DNA from 4 places in the Streptomyces vastus genome. Region 4 is predicted to be linked to each of the others. Evidence: riboswitches for the same ligand, from Rfam matches in the RefSeq annotation. Region 4 holds a riboswitch; each other region holds the start of a gene.
What was found. A riboswitch is a leader RNA that binds a small molecule or an ion and turns the genes downstream of it on or off. The one in region 4 is predicted to bind cobalamin.
Positions count from the first base shown of each region.

Region 1 (2,192 bases), on a different contig from region 4:
GGCGTGGGCCGAAGCGGTCGGCGAGTACGCCGCCGCCGAGCATGAGGACGGCGCGGGGTATTGCTCCGACGGCGAGAACGGCGCCGACCTGTGCGGGACCGGCGGCGCGGATGGCGGTCCAGGAAAGGATCAGGAAGTACGCGACGTCACCGGTGACCGACGTGGTGTAGGCGCCCAGCCAGCGCAGGACGTTCGGGTCGCGGAAGGCGGGCCGCGCAGTCATGCCTCGTCGGCGAGCAGCGGGAACAACTGCAGCTGTACGGCTACTCGTTCGGCCCCGTCTGCGGGCTCGCGCTCCCGGTAGCTCTCGACCACCCGCAACAACTCACCCTTCATCGCGTCAAGTTCACCGGGTGTCATACGCAGCATGTAGCTCATGAAGCCGCTGACGCCGAACCATTCGTCGGGCATGACCGGCACAACCTCGGCGGCCACCCTGCGCAAGGTCTCCCCGTCAGTCAGGGCCAAGGCCTGCGCGTACGCACGGCTGTCTGCGGAGTCCGGTGCCGTGGCCGGATCGTGCACGGAGATCCGGTGCAAGGCCCGCCACCACCGGTCCCGCTTCGTTCCCCGCTCCGTGTCCTCCTCGATCAGCCCGCCCGCCGCGAGCCGCCGCAGGTGGTAGCTGGCCGCGCCGGAGTCCAGCTCGAAGTGCGCGGCCAACTGACGCACGGTGGCGGGTCCTTGCTGTCGCAGCCGGTTCAGCAACGCGAGCCGCGTGGGGTGCGCGAGCACGCGCAGCGCGGCCGTGTCGAGGGTGATGTCGGTCGTGCCGTCGTCCGCCATGACGCGCAGCGTAGAACGCGAACAACCCTTCCGGAAGATTTGTTCGCGAACATTTCTTCGCGAGCGTCTCTTCATCAACGCTGCATCAACAACTGACTCGCGTTCCACTCGCGTTGTGTGCGTACGATGTCCGAGCAGCTGGTTCGCCCCGTCCGCCAGGCGGGAGGCGTCGTAAGAGGGAACCCGGTGGGAATCCGGGACTGCCCCGCAGCGGTGAGTGGGAACGAACGTCGTCATACGCACTGGATCCGCCCGACGGATCCGGGAAGCGACGGCCAGTAGGTGTCGTGTCCTCGTACGGAGGGCACGGCGAGCTCGCGAGTCCGAAGACCTGCCAACTGCCCGTGCGCCACCGGTGCGTACGGCGATCTCGGCGGCCTCGTGGGAGGGCCGGCGGAGCAGGCGGGCAGCGTGTGACCAGGCTTCGCCGATCTGCCGTTCCTTCGCGTCGGACGTCCCGGGATCCTCACCGCGACTCGCGAAGGGCAGAGTAACGTGACCGGCCCCTCCCCCACCCCACAGGTCCGTGCCACCGTGCACGGCTGGCCCCGGCAGGGCCCGTCCCGTGAGCTGAAGAAAGCCATCGAGGGCTACTGGGCCGGCCGAGTCACCGACGACCAGCTGCGCACGACCGCGGCCGACTTGCGCCGCGACGCCTGGCGATGGCTCGCCGACGCCGGAATCTCCGAAGTGCCCACCGGGGACTTCTCGTTGTACGACCACGTGCTCGATGCCGTCGTCATGACGGGTGCCGTCCCCGCCCGCCATCGCCTCGCCTTCGACGCGGACCCGCTCGACGGCTACTTCGCCATGGCACGCGGTGCCGACACTGTGGCGCCGCTGGAGATGACCAAGTGGTTCGACACCAACTACCACTACCTCGTACCGGAGTTGGGCCCCGACACGGTCTTCACGGCCGACGCGCGCGTGCCGGTCGGCCAACTGCGCGAGGCTGTTGCACTCGGCCACACCGCGCGGCCCGTACTTGTCGGCCCGATCACCTTCCTGCTCCTGTCGAAGCCCGCGCCCGGCGCCCCGGCCGACTTCCAGCCGCTCACACTCCTGGACCGGTTGCTTCCCGTGTACGCCGAGCTGCTCGCCGATCTCCGTGCGGCGGGCGCGAGTTGGATACAGCTGGACGAGCCCGCGCTGGTGCAGGACCTGTCCCCCGCCGTCCTGAACGCCACGGCCCGCGCGTACCGCGATCTCACCTCGCTCACCGACCGGCCGCAGCTGCTCGTCGCCTCGTATTTCGACCGGCTGGGCGAGGCGCTGCCCGTGCTCGCCCGGTCCGCCGTCGAGGGGCTGGCGATGGACTCCACCGGGCCGGCCGCCGCGAACCTGGACGCGCTCGCGTCGGTGGGCGGGCTGCCCGGCAAGCGGCTCGTCGCGGGCGTGGTCGACGG
Region 1 is NZ_BAAASJ010000125.1:349,301-351,492, forward strand. It holds gene ABD357_RS43940 (MFS transporter) at 1-223, opposite strand, end outside; gene ABD357_RS43945 (ArsR/SmtB family transcription factor) at 220-786, opposite strand; cobalamin riboswitch at 909-1,139, shown strand; gene metE (5-methyltetrahydropteroyltriglutamate--homocysteine S-methyltransferase) at 1,282-2,192, shown strand, end outside.
Region 1: another riboswitch for cobalamin. It lies ahead of metE (5-methyltetrahydropteroyltriglutamate--homocysteine S-methyltransferase); the one in region 4 lies ahead of ABD357_RS15175 (CbtB domain-containing protein).

Region 2 (2,192 bases), on a different contig from region 4:
GGCCTCACCGACCTCCAGCCGCAGCAGGGCTTCGCCGCCCAGACCAGCGCGGCCACGGTCATCCTGGCCTCCTCGCACCTCGGCTTCTCCCTGTCCACCACGCACTCGGTCTCCGGCTCGGTGATGGGCGCGGGCCTCGGCCGCAAGGGCGGTGTGGTCCGCTGGTCCACCGCCACCCGGATGTTCGTCGCCTGGGGCCTGACACTGCCGGCCGCGGCCCTGGCCGCCGCGATCGCGGAGTACGTGACCTCCTTCGGCACCTGGGGCACCGCGTTCGTCGCCGTCTTCCTGATCGCGTCCAGCGCCGCGATCTGGGTCGTCTCCCGCCGCGAGGTGGTCGACCACACGAACGTCAACGAGGGCGACGGCGCAGAGGAGACCCCCGACGTGGTGACCACGGCCATCGCCGCCGTCACCCCGCCCCCGACGGGCACCGTCGAAGAGCCGGACGCCGAGCCCGCCACCCGCACCGCCACGGTCTGAGGAATCCACACCATGCACATCGACTGGGCAGCCCTCGGCTCCGTCTTCGGAGTCAGCCTCATCGTCACCGTCGCCCTCGTGGGCCTGTTCACCCTCGGCATCGCCGGCCTCTCCCGGCGTGAGTCGGCGTCCGCCCACGGCAACTCCGCGCTCCTCGCGACCACCGGCGCGTACGCCTGCTTCACGGCGTGCACGGCGGCGGTCGCGTACGGCATCTACCTGATCGTGGCCTGACGTCCCCGCACCCCACCCTTCGACGTCCAGCACCCCACCCGCCCGTGTGGGCCTTAGCACACTCTCCCTTCGCAGGTCAGCGGCAAGTTGACGGCGGTTCGCGGGCGTGGTGGACTGCCCGAGCCAAGTACGGCGGCAGAAGAGGAAGCCGGTGTGAGTCCGGCGCGGTCCCGCCACTGTCACCGGGGAAGCAGTTTCCCGGGAGCCAGGAACTCTCGCCGTCGGTCTCGTCGAACCAGGGCGCGGACACCCTGAGTGAGGACATATCGCCATGTGCGGCTGCCTGTTGCGGATCAGTTTGCCGAGTACGAGGGTTTCAAGGACCCAAAGGGTTCTGCCTGACGTAGCGACAGGCTGACCCCATGCGTGCCGATCGCGTTTTCGCGTACGGCGCCGCCGCCGGCCTCCTCGGTGACCTGCTCCTCGGCGATCCGCGCCGTGGGCATCCGGTCGCCGCGTTCGGGCGGGCCGCGGGCGCCGTGGAGCGGGTGTTGTGGCAGGACCACCGTGGGTGGGGCGCGCTGCACACCGCCGTATGCGCAGGCGGTGCCGTATCCCTCGCGGCCCTCGCCGCCACGTCCGTACGTACCTCCCGTACCGCCTCCGTCGCACTGACCGCCACCGCCACCTGGGCCGTGGTCGGCGGGACTTCGCTCGGCCGCGAGGCACGGGCCGTCGGCGAGGCACTCGCGGCCGGGGACCTCGAAGCGGCCCGGGAGCGGCTGCCGCACCTGTGCGGAAGGGACCCGCAGGCGCTGGACGCCGACGGGATCGCCCGGGCCGTCGTCGAGTCCGTCGCCGAGAACACCTCCGACGCCGTGGTCGGCGCACTGGTGTGGGGCGCCGTGGCAGGTGTGCCGGGGCTCGTCGGTTTCCGGGCCGTCAACACGCTGGACGCCATGGTCGGGCACAAATCGCCCAAGTACCGGCGGTACGGCTGGGCTTCGGCGCGGCTCGACGACGTGGCGGGATGGCCGGGCTCCCGGCTGACCGCCGTGCTCGCGACCGTCGCGGGCAGCGATCTCCGCGGTGCCGTACGCGCCTGGCGGTCCGACGCCGCCAAGCATCCGAGCCCCAACGCCGGGCCCGTCGAGGCCTCGTTCGCGGGGGCGTTGGGCGTGCGCCTTGGCGGAAGGCTCTCGTACGGCGGGCGAGTTGAGCACCGGCCGGTACTCAACGGCGACGGACGGGCCGTCCAGGTCGACGACATCGAGCGGGCCGTACGCCTCTCGCAGCGGGTGGGCGGACTGGCCCTCGGTCTGTGCGTGGCCGGAAGGCTCCTCACGACACGGCTTCTCAACGGGCGGCTGAGCGCAAAGGGGCGTACGTCATGAGCGGCGGCGGGCTGCTTGTCGCAGGGACCACCTCCGACGCCGGCAAGAGCGTCGTCACCGCGGGGATCTGCCGGTGGCTGGTGCGCCAGGGTGTCAAGGTCGCGCCCTTCAAGGCGCAGAACATGTCCCTCAATTCGTTCG
Region 2 is NZ_BAAASJ010000059.1:59,187-61,378, forward strand. It holds gene ABD357_RS24635 (inorganic phosphate transporter) at 1-483, shown strand, start outside; gene ABD357_RS24640 (hypothetical protein) at 496-717, shown strand; cobalamin riboswitch at 811-954, shown strand; gene ABD357_RS24645 (cobalamin biosynthesis protein) at 1,080-2,051, shown strand; gene ABD357_RS24650 (cobyric acid synthase) at 2,048-2,192, shown strand, end outside.
Region 2: another riboswitch for cobalamin. It lies ahead of ABD357_RS24645 (cobalamin biosynthesis protein); the one in region 4 lies ahead of ABD357_RS15175 (CbtB domain-containing protein).

Region 3 (2,192 bases), on a different contig from region 4:
TCCGCTGGCTCTTCCGGCCCGCCGACCTCGCCGCCGTGGAAGCGGCGGGCGCGGGCACGGCGCTGGCGGCCCGCCTGCTGCGGGTCTACATGGACGCCTACCGCCGCCACGGCGGGGGCGACGCCTGCCCGCTGCACGATCCGCTCGCGGTGGGCGTGTGCGCGGACGAGTCGTTCATCACCGTCGCGGAGGGCGCGGTCATCGTCGAGTCCGCGAGCGAACTGACCCGCGGCAAGACCGTGTTCATCCCCTCAGCCGCACAGCAGGTCTACTACGCAGACTCCCCCGTCCTCACCTCCCGCAGGGCCGTCACGGGCCGCGTCGCCCTCGGCCCGGGACCCCGTGACTTCGTGAAGGACTTCGTGGCTACGCTGCCGCAATGGCCAGGGGTGGGCTGAGGCCCCCGTGCTGAGATCCAGTACGGGGAAAACCGCAGGGCCGTTGTCGTACACCTGATGCACACTGCACCGCATGGACATCGCGATCAGGCGGGCAGCCCCGGAGGAGTACGAGACCCTCGGTGAGATCACCGCACAGGCCTATCTCGGGGACGGCCTGCTCGACTTCGGAGAAAGCGACGAGTACCTGGGCGAGCTGCGAGACGTCGGCAAGCGGGCCGCCGCGGCCGTGGTGCTGGTCGCCGTCGAGCACGACCGCGTGCTGGGCGGCGTGACGTTCGTACCCTCCGGCGGACCGATGGCCGACATCGCGGAACCCGGTGAGGCCGAGATACGGATGCTCGCCGTCGCCCCGGAGGCCCGCGGCCGGGGTGTCGGAGAGGCGCTCGTACGCGCCTGCACAGATCGCGCACGGGCCACCGAAGGCTGCGTACGCATCGTCCTGTCGACGCAGCGCACCATGCACTCAGCCCATCGCATCTACGAACGTCTCGGCTTCACCCGCACTCCGGAACGCGACTGGAACCCGATCCCGCACCTCGACGACATCAGACTGCTGACCTACGAGTTGGAGCTGTAGAGGCCGTCACTGTTCACGCGGCTCTTCAGCCTGAGCCCACCACGCAACACAACATGTGGGGTGCGCTTCCCAAGCCCAACACAAGATGTATGCTCATGCTCGCTGTCGCCGCAGGGGAATCCGGTGCGAATCCGGAACTGTCCCGCAACGGTGTACTTGTGCATGTCCGTCCTCGGGACGGGGCGTGCGCGAGCGTCAGTCCGAGGACCTGCCGACAGCGCGCCCAGGCCGATCCGGCCCGGGCGACCATGACGTCCGGGCCTCGCGGAGTGGGCCGGTGGACGCGGCGTCCCGCTGCCGCAGAGCGCGTACGCCCGTGTACCCCGAACCACCCTCTCCCCGCAGGCCCCTTACCGAGCGAGGGAGAGCCCCACGTGACCATCGCGCCGGCCGATCCGGTCTCAGCGAAAGCGACACAGGACCAGCAGGACAGGGCCGAGGCCGAGACCGACACACCAGGGACCGCGTTGCTGCGGACCCTGACCGACCTCACCGCCGATCTCCCCGACACCGACCCCGGCCGGGTCGCTGCCGCTGCGCTGCGCGGCCGGTCCGCCCATGCGGACGGGGCGGAGCTGCGCGAGCTGGCCACCGAGGCGGCCGCGGGCCTGATCTCCGAGGACCCCGCCTATTCGAAGCTGGCCGCCCGGCTGCTGAACATCAGCATCGCGGCCGAGGCCGCCTCGCAGGACGTGCGGTCATTCTCCGAGTCGGTCGCGGCAGGGCACCGCGAGGGCCTGATCGCCGACCGCACAGCCGAGTTCGCACGGATCCATGCGGCTCGCCTCGACAGCCTCATCGACCCCGAAGGCAACGACCGCTTCGGGTACTTCGGGCTGCGTACGCTCCACAGCCGGTACCTGTTGCGACACCCGATCACCCGGTACGTCATCGAAACGCCCCAGCACTTTTTGCTGCGCGTGGCGAGCGGACTGGCCGATGACGACACCACCCGTTCCGTGGACGAAGTCGCCGCGCTCTACCGGCTGATGAGCCGCCTCGACTACCTGCCCTCCTCCCCCACCCTGTTCAACTCCGGTACGCGGCACCCCCAGATGTCGTCCTGCTACCTCCTCGACTCCCCGAAGGACGAGCTGGACTCCATCTACGAGCGCTACCACCAGGTCGCCCGGCTCTCGAAGCACGCGGGCGGCATCGGCGTCGCGTACTCCCGGATCCGTTCCCGCGGTGCGCTGATCCGCGGTACGAACGGG
Region 3 is NZ_BAAASJ010000026.1:23,773-25,964, reverse strand. It holds gene ABD357_RS11760 (nucleoside hydrolase) at 1-398, shown strand, start outside; gene ABD357_RS11755 (GNAT family N-acetyltransferase) at 472-978, shown strand; cobalamin riboswitch at 1,068-1,208, shown strand; gene ABD357_RS11750 (ribonucleoside-diphosphate reductase subunit alpha) at 1,353-2,192, shown strand, end outside.
Region 3: another riboswitch for cobalamin. It lies ahead of ABD357_RS11750 (ribonucleoside-diphosphate reductase subunit alpha); the one in region 4 lies ahead of ABD357_RS15175 (CbtB domain-containing protein).

Region 4 (2,192 bases):
CGCCCGCCGTACTCCTTCGGCCAGCCCACCCCGAGCCAGCCGTCGGAGCCGAGCCGGCGGATGGTCTCGCGGTAGAACCGCTTCTGCGCGGCCGGGTCGGCGTACCGGGCGTGCACGTCCTCCGGTACCAACTCGGTGAAGTAGGCGCGCAGTTCGGTGCGCAACTCCTGCTGCTCCGGCGTGTATTCGAGATGCACGGCGCCTCCTGGCTCCCACGGGGCTCCCACTGGCCTGCTGCTCCGGCCGCCCGATCCTGACGGCGCACACCGTAGAACGTGTTCCAGAAATTGGGAACACGCAGGAGTGGGTGACAGTGGATGGCACAAGGAAAGGCCCCCGGTTGTCCGGGGGCCCATCTCTTGACTCAACTGCTCACTGCGGTACGGGAGTTGCCTGTGTGGCGCTCCCCCGCCGGGCGGCAGCCGTACGCGGAGCCAGTATGCGCTCCGCGAGGTACCCGAATAGCAGGCCGTACGCCGTCCACAGCGTCACCTGGATCGCGAGGGCGGCCAGCCGGTACTGCCACAGCAGGGTGCCGGGGAAGCCCTCGGGGACGTTGTTGAAGGACGGCAGGAGCGCGTAAGCCAGACCGACGACGAGGACGAAGAAGGCTCCCGCGGAGAGGGTGGCGTTCCAGTTGCCCAGGCGTGGCGCGAGGCGCTTGCCGAGGATTACCGTGCCGACGGCCAGCAGCACGCTGAGCACGACCATCAGGAAGTACAGCGTGGTCCGCTGGTTGAGGGTGTCGGGGTTGCCGACGGCCGGCGGGTTGGCGGGGTACTTCAGGAACGGCACGACGTAGACGGCGAGCAGGCCCGCGGTCGACAGCAGCAGCGCGCTCGCACGCGGCCCGAAGCGGCCGATCCTGCCGAGTGCGAAGCAGTACGCGAGGGCGGCGATGCCGCCGAACGCGACGCCGTAGACGAGGACGCCGGTGCTCAGGCCTGCGGTGGACTGCATGGTGCGGCTGACGAGTTCCTCGCCGCCGTGCTCGTGGGCGTGTGCCTCCTCGAAGGCGATGGCCTCGTCGACGCGTGGTTCGCCGAGGAAGTAGGCGACGACCAGGGCGAGCAGGCCCGCGGCGAGTCCCGCGAGCATGCCACGCACCAGGAGGTTTCTGACGGTTGCTGAGTCCATGTGCTCGTACGCTTCCTCGTCGCCGTCAGTGGCAGGGGAAGCCGAGCAGATGGCGGGCGTCGTGCACCCACTCGTGCACGCCTTCACCGGAGAGCAGGGAGGTGGCTCCCTGCTCGGCGCCGACGAAGTAGAGCAGGACCAGCATCAGGATGCCGAAGAAGACCGCCCAGGGGGCGATCGCGCCGATCGGCAGCTTGGCCGGCACGGCGGCCGGTGCGGCGGGGTTGGTTGCGCTCGGCTGAGCGATGGACTGCGCCATGTGGCAGGACCTCCTGGGGAACTCGCGTCCCGTCTTGGTGGTGCACAGGACGACGGCCACGGGTCTGACTTACCCGGCCTGAACCGCCCCTGGCGGGTGGCGGTCAGTACGGGCTTACAGTGGCGCGACCGTGCCGGATTCTCACCGGCTTCCGTCGAACCGTCGTCAATATCGACGAGACCGTATCGCGAAGCGGGGAGGCGGCCAAGGGCGCACGCGGTGCCGGAGCGTGCGCCGTTGCCCTGGTCACGCGCCAATTCCCGGTGCGGGCAAGGGCTTTGAGCGGGCGTTTGAGTACGAGAGTGGGCCGATGACCAGCCGAGTGATGTTGATCTCACCAGCGATCAGTGCTGCCTTGCGGGAGGCGCGTTTCGACGACGGATGCTCCCTCGATGCCGCCGGGCTGCGGCTCGCGGAGGCGGCCGAGGGTTCGTTGCCCGCTGTGGACCGGGCCCTGGTCTCCCCCGGCGTGCGCTGTCGCGAGACGGCCGCCGCGCTCGGTCTCGACGCCGCGGACGAGCCCGGGTTGGCGGGACTGGACGTCGGCCGCTGGCGCGGCGCGAGCCTGGCCGAGGTGAGCGCCGGGGAACCGGAGGCGGTCGCACGCTGGCTGGCGGATCCGTCGTACGCACCGCACGGCGGTGAATCCGTACGCGGGTTGTGCGACCGGGTCGCCAAGTGGCTCGATGTGGCTGGGCAGTTCGAGGGCCGGACCCTCGCCGTCGTCGAGCCGGAGATCGTACGGGCCGCGGTGGTACGGGCGCTCGGCGCCCCGGAGGCGGCGTTCTGGCGGATC
Region 4 is NZ_BAAASJ010000031.1:170,616-172,807, reverse strand. It holds gene ABD357_RS15185 (acyl-CoA dehydrogenase family protein) at 1-197, opposite strand, end outside; gene ABD357_RS15180 (CbtA family protein) at 373-1,137, opposite strand; gene ABD357_RS15175 (CbtB domain-containing protein) at 1,163-1,396, opposite strand; cobalamin riboswitch at 1,434-1,596, opposite strand; gene ABD357_RS15170 (histidine phosphatase family protein) at 1,707-2,192, shown strand, end outside.